One region of the Streptomyces sp. NPDC088733 genome, then DNA from elsewhere that is predicted to be linked to it. Evidence: riboswitches for the same ligand, from Rfam matches in the RefSeq annotation. Region 1 holds a riboswitch; the other holds the start of a gene.
What was found. Region 1 has a riboswitch for S-adenosylmethionine ahead of ACIP64_RS03660 (glutathione S-transferase C-terminal domain-containing protein). Riboswitches for the same ligand answer to the same signal wherever they lie in the genome.

Region 1 (5,261 bases):
CGGATCCGGGCCGGCAGGTGGCGGAGCGCGGCACGGAGTTTCTGCACGGGAGTCGCGGGAACGATGCGCAGAGCGCCGCGCGAGTAGTACCGCTCGACGTAGAACTGGACGACGGAGACGACGCTGGTGAGGATCACGTACCAGACGGTGGCTACCAGCAGCAACGGCACGATGTCGCCCGGGTAGGTGCTGCCCATGCTCTGCACCGAGCCGAAGAGGTCGAGCAGCGAGACGTAGAAGACCAGCGAGGTCCCCTTGATCAGGCCGATCAGCTGGTTGACGTAGTTGGGGACGACGGACCGCAGCGCCTGGGGAAGGACGATCCTGGCGAACTGGTAGCGCTTGGGCAGGCCGAGCGCCGCGGCCGCCTCGTGCTGGCCCTGGTCCACCGAGAGGATGCCGGCGCGCACCACTTCCGAGGCGTAGGCCGCTTCGTTGAGGCTCAGCCCCACGACGGCGACCACCATGTCGGTGGCGAGCCTCGACTCGTCGAAGGTGAGGAAGGCCGGGCCGAAGGGCACGCCGAGGCTCAACGTACGGTACAGAGCGCTGAAGTTGTACAGGAACAGCAGCACGACGATCAGCGGGACCGACCGGAACAGCCAGGTGTAGGTCCAGCTGACGGCCCGCAGTACGGGACTGCCGGAGAGCCTGGCCAGCGCCAGCACGATGCCTCCGAGAAGACCGAGCACCGCGCTGTACGCCGTCACCTCCAGGGTGATGAGCAGTCCGTCGAGGATCACCGGGCGCACGAACCAGTACCCGAAGCGGTCCCATTGGAAGAAGGGGTTGCTCAGCAGGCCGTGCCCGATCTGGGCGGCCAGGACGAGCACGACCGCCGTGGCGATCCACCGGCCGGGGCGGCGCAGGGGCAGCACCCGCTGCTCCGCCGGCGGTCGCGGTGCGGGACCACGCACGTCACCGGGCTCTTTCGCGGGCGCCCGGGCCGGTGGCGCCGAGCGGTCGGACACAGCGGTGCCAGGGGGTTCACTCATCGGGGACTCCAGCGGACGGGTGCACCCGGTCGCGCAGGCGACGGCCGACCGCAGGGCGAACGACACCTCGGCGGTACGGAGTGCACGGGGAGACGAGCGGAACGGGGCGGAACAGGCGGGCACGCCCACCGCGTCAGCGGGAGGTGCCGGCGTTCAGGGAGTGATCGTCAGCCTTGACAGCGCGCGCGACAGGGCGCGGAACACAGGCGACACAGGGCACTGCTGACGCGGGCCAGACCGACGGGCCGCTGCGTGTACGCCGGGACGAGGCCGTGGCGCCGCCACGCTGCCGTCCCCGGGGTCGCGTACATCGCGTCACCGCCACCGTTCCGCCCCGCTCGGGGCCTCGTGCCTGCCGAAAAGTCGTCGGGACGGCCCGGACAGCCTTCCGCCTGGGAGGCGTTGGCGCGGCCGGCCTGAGCCTGCCGCCGACGTCCGGGACCGTTCTGCGGCGTAAGTTAGACACGGGCCGAAGAGAATGTCAACGACGCTGTCTCGCATGCCGGATGCCGTGGTGAGACGCCCCTCGCCTTCTTGACGCGCCGCGTCCGGCGGCCCAACACTGGTGCCGACGGTCACGATTGTCAGCGCCCGTGGTGCCGTGTCGCGGCTCCCACGGGTCATCGGCCCCGGCCCGCTGACCGGCAACCCTCACATCGCGGTGGGGTGCCCCGGGTGACGACCGGGTCCCGCCGGCGCGGCGGGACAAGCGCGGTCCCGCGTCACGCGGGCCCCGAGCCGGGGAGGCGGACATGTCCACAGCACGGTCCGCGCTGCTCACCCGCCGGCTGCACATCGACTTCCTGCGTGTCTGCAGCGCGTTCGGCACGACCGGCTGACCTCGGTGAGTCCTCACGCAGTACCGACTCAGGGGCCGGGTGCGAGCACGCACCGGCCGTCAGCCGTCCCGCCCGCCGCTGCCCGAGGGCAACCGGGGGCCGCCACGCCCTGGAGAGCGCATGCCCGAGACGACGATCTCACGTGATCCCGGTTTCCCCGCGTCCTGTACCGCGCTGCCCCGCACGCCCCGTCCGGACCGCTTCCGCAGCCGGATCGGTGCCGACGCCGCCGGCGGCTTCTACCCGGCTCCGTGCCGCTACGAGCTGTTCCTTTCGGCGCGATGCCCGCAATCGCGGCGGGTCGCCGTCACCCTCGACCTCCTGGGCCTCCGGGACACCGTCGTCACGACGGTCGTTCCGCCGGCGTCGCCCGACGCGGCCGCGCCCGCGGCATTGCGCGCGGCGTACGAGGCCACCTGGCACGGCTACGACGGGCCGCTCACCGTACCCGCCCTGTGCGACCGGTGGACCGGACGAGTCGTCAGCAACCACACCCCGGACATCCTCCGCGACCTCGCGGGCCGCCTGGGGGACGCGGCACGCCTGTGTCCCCTGGACCTTGTGACCGAGATCGGTGCGTTTCAGGACCTGGTGGAGCAGGACATCGTGCGCCCGGCGGAAGAGGCGGCCACGGGCGCACCTGCCGACCGTGCCCAGGCCCTGGAACAACTGCTCACCGCGCTCGGCCTGCTGGACCGCCGACTGGCATGCGGACCGGGCCCCTACGTCCTGGGCGAACGGCTGACCGCGGCGGACGTCGACCTGTGGGTCGCCCTGACGGACCTCACGGACGGTGTGCTCTCCCCGTACCGGCACCTCACGGCCTACGTCCGCCGCCTCCCACGGCAGTACGCGGCTTTCAGGTCTCCCCGGCCGGAGGAACGTACAACCCAGGGAGGCTGATGCCGCTCCCGGAGCACCCTCCGGACGGGCACCACTAGGGTGCTGGGTTCACAAGACCGCCGATGTCTCACGGGAGATCCACGATGCCGAACCCCATGGGGTCGACGTACGCCACCGTCCGACCGCGGGCGAAGGCCACCGAGGGAGCGGGCAGCAGGGCCACCGGTCCGGCCATGGTGTTCAAGCCGGTTGAGCCCGCCCCGGCGGTGGCGGCATGACCCGGCCGGCGGGCGGGATGCTGCACCACGTCGAGATCTGGGTGCCCGACCTGGAGCGGGCCGTCGCCTCCATGGGCTGGCTGCTGGAAGCCCTGGGGTACACGCTTTTCCAGAGCTGGGACGAGGGCCGCAGTTGGCGGCTCGGAGCGACTTACCTGGTATTCGAGGAGTCCCGCGCCCTGACCGCCGTCCGGCACGACCGGTGCCGGCCCGGACTGAACCATCTGGCGTTCCACGTCGAAGACCACCACACCGTGGAGAATCTGGCCTCCGAGGCAACGCGGCACGGCTGGAGCCTGATGTTTCCCGACCGCCACCCGCACGCCGGCGGCGAGCAGGCCTACGCCGCCTACCTGGAGAACACCGACGGTTTTGAGGTCGAGCTCGTCGCCGTCAACCCGTCGGAGCCGGACTGACGACGACCACCCGGGGCCGGAGGGACGTCAGCGCAACGGCAAGAAGATCGCCAGTGCGACAGAGGAGCCGATCAGGAACCCGACGACGGTCTGCGCGACGGTGTGGTCGCGCAGCACCACGCGGGACCAACCGACCGGTATCACCGCGAGGAGGAGGGGCACCATCGGTGCGCCGTAGACGGCGGTGAGTATGGCACCGGCCGCGCCGACCGCCGCGGTGTGCCCCGACACCTTCCACCAGATCGTCACCAGGCCACCGACCGTGAGTCCGCTCAGGATGGCCACGACGAGCGCGGTGAGCTCACGCGGTGCGCCCAGCAGAGCAAGAAGGACCACGCTGAGCACGGCGCAGGCGATCGCGGTCGCCAACGGGACCGCGCGCTGACGCCGGATCCGCACATGTACGTCCGTGAACCGTCCGGCCCGCACCCCGAGGACGACCACGGTCATCGGCACCCCGACGGCTCCCGCCGCCGCCCCCGCCGCCCAGGCGAGCCCAGAGCCGTGCCCGCTGTGCCACCCCACCGCGAGCAGCATCACGGTGAGGAGATACGCGGGTGCCAGGACGTCCGTGATGAGCTTGGCCAGGGACCGCACGGCGGGTCGCGGAGACGCGGGCCCTTCCTGCTCGAGGCGGACGGTACGGTCCCGTTCACGGATGATCACACCCGGCATTGTCGTACAGCGGAAATACCGCGCTTCAGCCGGGCCGCCCGCTGCTGGAGCACTCCACTCGGCGAACGCGCGTGACCGCCGGATTCTTCACTGAGGACCGCTCGCGTCAGGAAACGCGCGCTCGGGGTGGCAGCGGGGGCAGGGCGTGATGTCGGGCATCGCCAAAGCGATGCCGAGTTCGTTCTGGGAGAGCCAGCCGCCGGCCGCGTCCGGGCAGTCTCCCCGGTGGAGCACCGCACGGACGGAGCCGCCCTCGCCGTCCGGGAGATGCTGCAGGCGCCAGCCGGCCGAGCCCTCGGCGATCGGGCCGGCGCGGCGGGACGTAGCCGAAGGGGCAGCGGGTGGTGACGGCCCTTCGAGCTCGCGGATCCTCGCATCGACCGCGTCGAGCTGCAGTTGCAGGTACACACGGATGACCCGCAGCCGGTCCAGATCCGGAGGGAGGTCGCCCATGCGTTCGACGGTACGTTCGGCGGGCGTGTCAGGCCAGCGGGGCACCCCTCAGCTCCGCTGAGCGGGACCGCCCTCGAGGTGTGCCCGACGCCCCGCCGCACCCATGCCCGGCACCCGGGGTGACATCCCGCCGCGAACGGCGGACATCACCTGGGGCCCTGTTTGTGCGAAAGGGACACCGGTTACCCGGAGGCGACGGAGTTGCACGAGGACGAAGCTGGAGACATGCCATGGCCAATGAGCCGGGCCCTGTGAAGAAGATCGTCGACAAGGTGACGGAGGTGGCCGCCGAGCTCACCCCCGCGGGGCGTGCGGAGATCCCGGGGGTTCCGGCGAGCATGCCCCCCACAGTGGAAGAACCGGTCACCCCGCACGATCCGCTGCCGGCCAAGCCCGACCAGGCCGTTCCGACACCGCTCAGCGCGACGGGCCGCCCGGACGGGCCCTCCAAGACGGTATGGGCCCAGGACGGGCCGTTCCTCACGAACGCGCAGGGCGCCCGTCTGCCGGACAGCGACCACTCGCTCAAGGCCGGACCGCGCGGCCCGGTGCTGCTCCAGGACCACCACCTGCGCGAGAAGGTCATGCACTTCGACCACGAGCGCATCCCGGAGCGGGTGGTGCACGCCCGGGGCGCCGCCGCGCACGGCGTCTTCCGCGGCTACGGCACAGCGACCGAGGTGTGCAAGGCGGCCTTCCTCGCCAAGGACGTCGACACGCCGGTGTTCGTGCGGTTCTCCACGGTCCTGGGCTCGCGCGGCT
Region 2 (5,261 bases), on a different contig from region 1:
GGCCATCGGGTTCGCACCCGCGGCCACGTTGCGCAGGCCCTCGCGGACCAGCGCCTGGGCGAGGACGGTCGCGGTCGTCGTGCCGTCACCGGCGACGTCGTCCGTCTTCTTCGCGACCTCCTTGACCAGCTCCGCGCCGATCTTCTCGTACGGGTCCTCGAGCTCGATCTCCTTGGCGATGGACACACCATCGTTGGTGATCGTGGGGGCGCCCCACTTCTTCTCGAGGACGACGTTGCGGCCCTTGGGGCCGAGGGTGACCTTGACGGCGTCGGCGAGCTGGTTCATCCCGCGCTCGAGACCGCGCCGTGCCTCCTCGTCGAACGCGATGATCTTGGCCATGTGAAGTGGTCCTCCCGGACTTGGGGTCCCCCCGCGACGCGCGGCCGCGGGGAAGGATTACTCCAGGACCGCGCCGGCGCCCGCGACGGACGGCCTGCCCTTCCGCCGGTTCCTTTCCGGCGGTCGAGCGGGCCTCACCCACTCGGTCCTTTGTCACTCTCAACGTCAGAGTGCTAACGCCAATGATTAGCACTCGCCCTAGGAGAGTGCAAGCCGCTCGGCCGGTCTCCCGCCAGGTGCCGGGGCGGGCGGGGGCGGGCGGGGGGCGCCGGACAGACGAAGGCCCGCCCCCGTTCAGAGGGCGGGCCTTGACATGTACGTTTGAGCGCGTCGGTGCGAGGCGCTCCGTGGCCGGTGCGCGGCGTCAGCCGGCGGCGAGACGGACCATGTCCGCCTGCGGCCCCTTCTGGCCCTGCGAGATCTCGAACTCGACCCGCTGACCTTCCTCGAGGGTGCGGTAGCCGTCCATCTGTATCGCGCTGTAGTGCACGAAGACGTCCGCACCACCGTCGACCGCGATGAAGCCGTAGCCCTTCTCCGCGTTGAACCACTTGACGGTGCCCTGAGCCATTCCTAACTCCCCTATTGCTGGCCTTTCGCAGGCCCGCACCTCGCGGACCCGGGTCAGACCTCACCCCCTACAGCCAAGGGGGCGTGCGCCGGAACGCGTCGACCGCGGCTGAATGTATCTGCACGAACGCTGTCTGCAACAGGTCAATCCGACGAGAAATCCGGGCAGGAGGAAAGGGAAGAACGGCTCGATCGGCCAATGATCCGGGGCAAGTCGGGCGGGACATATGACGCCAACACGACAATCATCGCAGGAATTTGGCGATAAATCGTCGACAGGGACGCCCCGGAAAGAGGGTTTGCGCAGGGCGTTGCAGAGGGTTGCGAGCCTCTGGAACAACTGTACAGCCCTTCAACTACCCCTCACGCACACAGGGGTGCCGGGAGCAACTCCCGGCACCCCTGCCCGTTCCACGGCGCTTCCGGCTCAACAGCCCCCGGCGACCGCGGGGATGATCGACACGGACGCGCCCTCGGCCACCGCGGTCTGCAGGCCCTCGGAGAAACGGACGTCGTCGTCGTTCACGTAGACGTTCACGAAGCGGCGGAGCTTGCCCGTGTCGTCCAGGACACGGGCCGCGATGCCGGGGTGGTTCTTCTCCAGCGACTCGATGACCTCGGCCAGCGTGCCGCCCTCGGCGGGGACCTCGGCCCGGCCGCCGGTGTAGGGGCGGAGGATGGTGGGGATGCGGACGTTCGCGCTCATGATGCGGGGTTCACCTTCGTTTCGGGACGGACGGCGATCGGCGGCCGGGGTCAGCCGGCCAGGCCGGCGGCGCGGAACGCGTCGAGGCTCGGGCGGATGGTGGCGGTGGGACGGGAGGTCGCGGCGACGGCGTCCAGGGTCTTGAGCCCGTCACCGGTGTTGAGCACGACCGTCTCGGCAGCCGGGTCCAACTGCCCGCTCTCGATCAGCTTCTTGAGGACGCCGACGGTCACGCCGCCCGCCGTCTCCGCGAAGATGCCCTCCGTACGGGCGAGCAGCTTGATGGCGTCCACGATCTGCTCGTCGGTGACGTCCTCGACCGCGCCGCCGGTGCGCCGGGCGATATCCAGCACGTAGGGGCCGTCCGCCGGGTTGCCGATGGCGAGCGACTTGGCGATGGTGTTCGGCTTCTGCGGGCGCACGACGTCCTGCCCGGCCTTGAAGGCGGTGGAGACCGGGGAGCACCCCTCGGCCTGGGCGCCGTAGATGCGGTACGGCTTGTCCTCGACCAGGCCGAGCTTGATCAGCTCCTGGAGCCCCTTGTCGATCTTCGTCAGCTGGGAGCCCGAGGCGATCGGGATGACGAGGTTGTCCGGCAGCCGCCAGCCGAGCTGCTCGCAGATCTCGTACGCGAGCGTCTTGGAGCCCTCGCCGTAGTAGGGGCGGAGGTTGACGTTGACGAAGCCCCAGCCCTCGCCGATCGGGTCGCCGATCAGCTCGCTGCAGAAGCGGTTGACGTCGTCGTAGTTGCCCTCGATGCCGACCAGTTCGCCGCCGTAGACGGCGGCCATGACGACCTTGCCCTCCTCCAGGTCGTGCGGGATGAAGACGCAGGACCGGAAGCCGGCGCGGGCCGCCGCGGCGCCGACCGCGCCCGCGAGGTTGCCGGTGGAGGAGCAGGACAGCGTGGTCAGGCCGAAGGTGCGGGCGGCCTCCAGGGCGATGGCGACCACACGGTCCTTGAAGGAGTGCGTGGGGTTGCCGGAGTCGTCCTTGATGTGCAGGCCGCCGGTGACGCCCAGTTCGCGGGCGAGGTTGTCGGCCTTGACGAGCTTGGTGAAGCCGGGGTTCAGATTGGGCTTGGTGGCCACGTCGGCGGGGACGGGCAGCAGCGGCGCGTAGCGCCAGATGTTGTTCGGACCGGACTCGATGCGCTTGCGGAGCGTCTCGGGATCGCCGGCGGGAAGGTCGTAGGCCACTTCGAGCGGCCCGAAACAGACCTCGCACGCGAAGATCGGGCTCAGCGGGAAGCGTTCGCCGCACTCGCGGCAGGACAGTGCGGAAGCGGGTCCGAAGGGGGAATCCGTGGACGCGACGTCGGTGACAGCAGTCTGCGCAGCCATGTCAGGCGAGGCCCTTTCTCCTCATCTTCCTCGCGGCGCATTTCGCCGCGAGACGGAATTGGCACCTTCCCCACCTGGACCTCGCGGTCGGCGGGAGGGTTGCCGGGGCTTCAACGGGCCGTTCCCTCTGCCCCTCTGGATGAGCGGTATGGCACCGGGCGCGGGGCCCGGGCATTTGTCGTACGAGGCGCGATCACCGCGGACATACGATGGTCATGCCTCGTGTTCTCGACTGTAACCGACGACCTCGAACCTGGTCACAGCCCGTCCGTCCTTCGAGACAAGCCGAAGAAGAGGGGCAGAAACGGAGCAACGCAGTGCTGGACGAGGTAGCCGGCTGGCTGCGGCGGCGGTCCTGGACCGCCGAGCGCCGGCCGCTGGGCCAGCTCCTCGCCGCGAAGCGGGCCGCGGGCCCGCGCGGAACGGTGAGCGTGGTGCTGCCCGCGCTCGACGAGGAGGCCACGGTCGGGGCGATCGTCACGGAGATCCGCCGCGCGCTGATGTCCGACGCACCCGGGGCCGTGCCGCTGGTCGACGAGCTCGTCGTCCTGGACTCGGGCTCCACGGACGGGACCGCCGCGGTCGCCGCGGCGGCGGGCGCGACCGTGGTCCACCGCGACGCGATCCTGCCGCGGCTGCCGGCCGTGCCCGGCAAGGGCGAGGTGCTGTGGCGCTCACTGCTCGCCACGCGCGGCGAGATCGTCTGCTTCGTCGACGCCGACCTGCGCGAGTTCGACACCCGCTTCGTCTCCGGGATCGTCGGGCCGCTGCTCACGGAGCCGGACGTCCAGCTGGTCAAGGCGATGTACGACCGGCCCCTGGAGGCCGGCGGCACGGTGGAGCCGGCAGGCGGCGGGCGCGTCACGGAACTGGTCGCCCGGCCCCTGCTCAATCTGCACTGGCCGCAGCTCGCGGGCTTCGTGCAGCCCCTCGGCGGCGAGTACGCGGCGCGGCGGTCACTGCTGGAGCGGCTGCCGTTTCCCGTGGGGTACGGCGTCGAACTGGGGCTGCTCATCGACGCGCTCAACGCGGTCGGGCTCGACGCGCTCGCGCAGGTCGACGTCGGTGTGCGGCACCATCGGCACCAGGACGGGCAGGCGCTGGGCCGCATGGCCGCGACGATCTACCGCACGGCGCAGACGCGGCTGGCGCGGGGGCACCTGGTGCGGCCCGTCCTCACGCAGTTCGAGCGGACCGCGGAGGGGTTCGCTCCGCGGGTGCATGAAGTGACGACGGAGGAGCGGCCGCCCATGATCTCGATCCCGGAGTACGTGCGGCGCCGCGAGGTTGCGTGACGCTGCGGGGGCTTCGGTGCGGGTGCGTCGTGGCTGAGCGCGCAGTTCCCCGCGCCCCTGGGGGGTCGTGGGCTGGGCGCGCAGTTCCCCGGGCCCCTGAGGGGGGCGTGGGGTGGGCGCGCAGGTCCTTGCGGCCCTGGGGACGCTCGGGTGGCGTAGCGCACACGTTTGCGGGTGGGGATGCGTGGCTAGGCTGGCGGCATGGTCGCATCGCATGGCGCGCGGGTTCTGGTGGCGTCCAATCGCGGGCCCGTCTCGTACAGCCTCCGGGAGGACGGGACGCTGGAGTCGCGCCGCGGAGGCGGCGGTCTCGTGTCGGGGCTGAGCGCGATCGGGCCGGACACGGACGCCGTGTGGGTGTGCGCCGCGCTCGGTGACGGCGATCGCGCGGCCGTGCTGCGGACCGCGGACAGGAGCGGGCGGCTGGCCGCGGAGGACACCGGCGACCAGCGGGTGCGCATGCTGGACATCCCGGCGGAGACGTTCGCGTCCGCGTACAACGGGATCGCGAACTCCGTGCTGTGGTTCGTCCACCACCTGCTGTTCCAGACGCCTCTGGAGCCCGTCTTCGACGAGGACTTCCGCGAGCAGTGGGCGGCGTACGTGGCGTACAACAGCGCGTTCGCCGACGCGCTGGCGGAGGAGGCCGGGGAGGGCGCGGCCGTCCTGGTGCAGGACTACCACCTGACGCTGGTGCCGCAGATGCTCCGCTCGCGCCGCCCCGACCTGCGGATCGGCCATTTCTCGCACACGCCGTGGGCGCCGCCGGACTACTTCCGGCTGCTGCCGGACGACGTGGCGGCCGAGGTGCTGAGCGGCGTTCTGGGCGCGGACCGGGCGGCGTTCCTGACCCGGCGCTGGGCGGAGGCGTTCGCCGCGTGCTGCGCCGATGTGCTCGGCGCGTCCGTGAGCCGGGACGGGGACGCACTGTCGGTGACCCATCAGGGCCGCACCACCCGGATCGGGGTGCACGGGCTGGGGGCGGACGCGGAGTTCCTGCGGGAG

Region 2: it holds a riboswitch for S-adenosylmethionine, as region 1 does, so the genes downstream of both, thrC (threonine synthase) here and ACIP64_RS03660 (glutathione S-transferase C-terminal domain-containing protein) in region 1, are expected to answer to the same signal.

Annotation. Positions count from the first base shown of each region.
Region 1 is NZ_JBIVLH010000002.1:63,066-68,326, forward strand. Features, by position in the region: gene ACIP64_RS03655 (amino acid ABC transporter permease) at 1-995, opposite strand, end outside; SAM riboswitch class IV at 1,605-1,713, shown strand; gene ACIP64_RS03660 (glutathione S-transferase C-terminal domain-containing protein) at 1,955-2,737, shown strand; gene ACIP64_RS03665 (VOC family protein) at 2,952-3,371, shown strand; gene ACIP64_RS03670 (phosphatase PAP2 family protein) at 3,399-4,037, opposite strand; gene ACIP64_RS03675 (DUF6233 domain-containing protein) at 4,134-4,499, opposite strand; gene ACIP64_RS03680 (catalase) at 4,730-5,261, shown strand, end outside.
Region 2 is NZ_JBIVLH010000019.1:75,043-80,303, reverse strand. Features, by position in the region: gene groL (chaperonin GroEL) at 1-342, opposite strand, end outside; gene ACIP64_RS29270 (cold-shock protein) at 707-913, opposite strand; gene ACIP64_RS29265 (ubiquitin-like small modifier protein 1) at 1,340-1,618, opposite strand; gene thrC (threonine synthase) at 1,669-2,961, opposite strand; SAM riboswitch class I at 2,980-3,107, opposite strand; gene ACIP64_RS29255 (glucosyl-3-phosphoglycerate synthase) at 3,279-4,256, shown strand; gene ACIP64_RS29250 (trehalose-6-phosphate synthase) at 4,458-5,261, shown strand, end outside.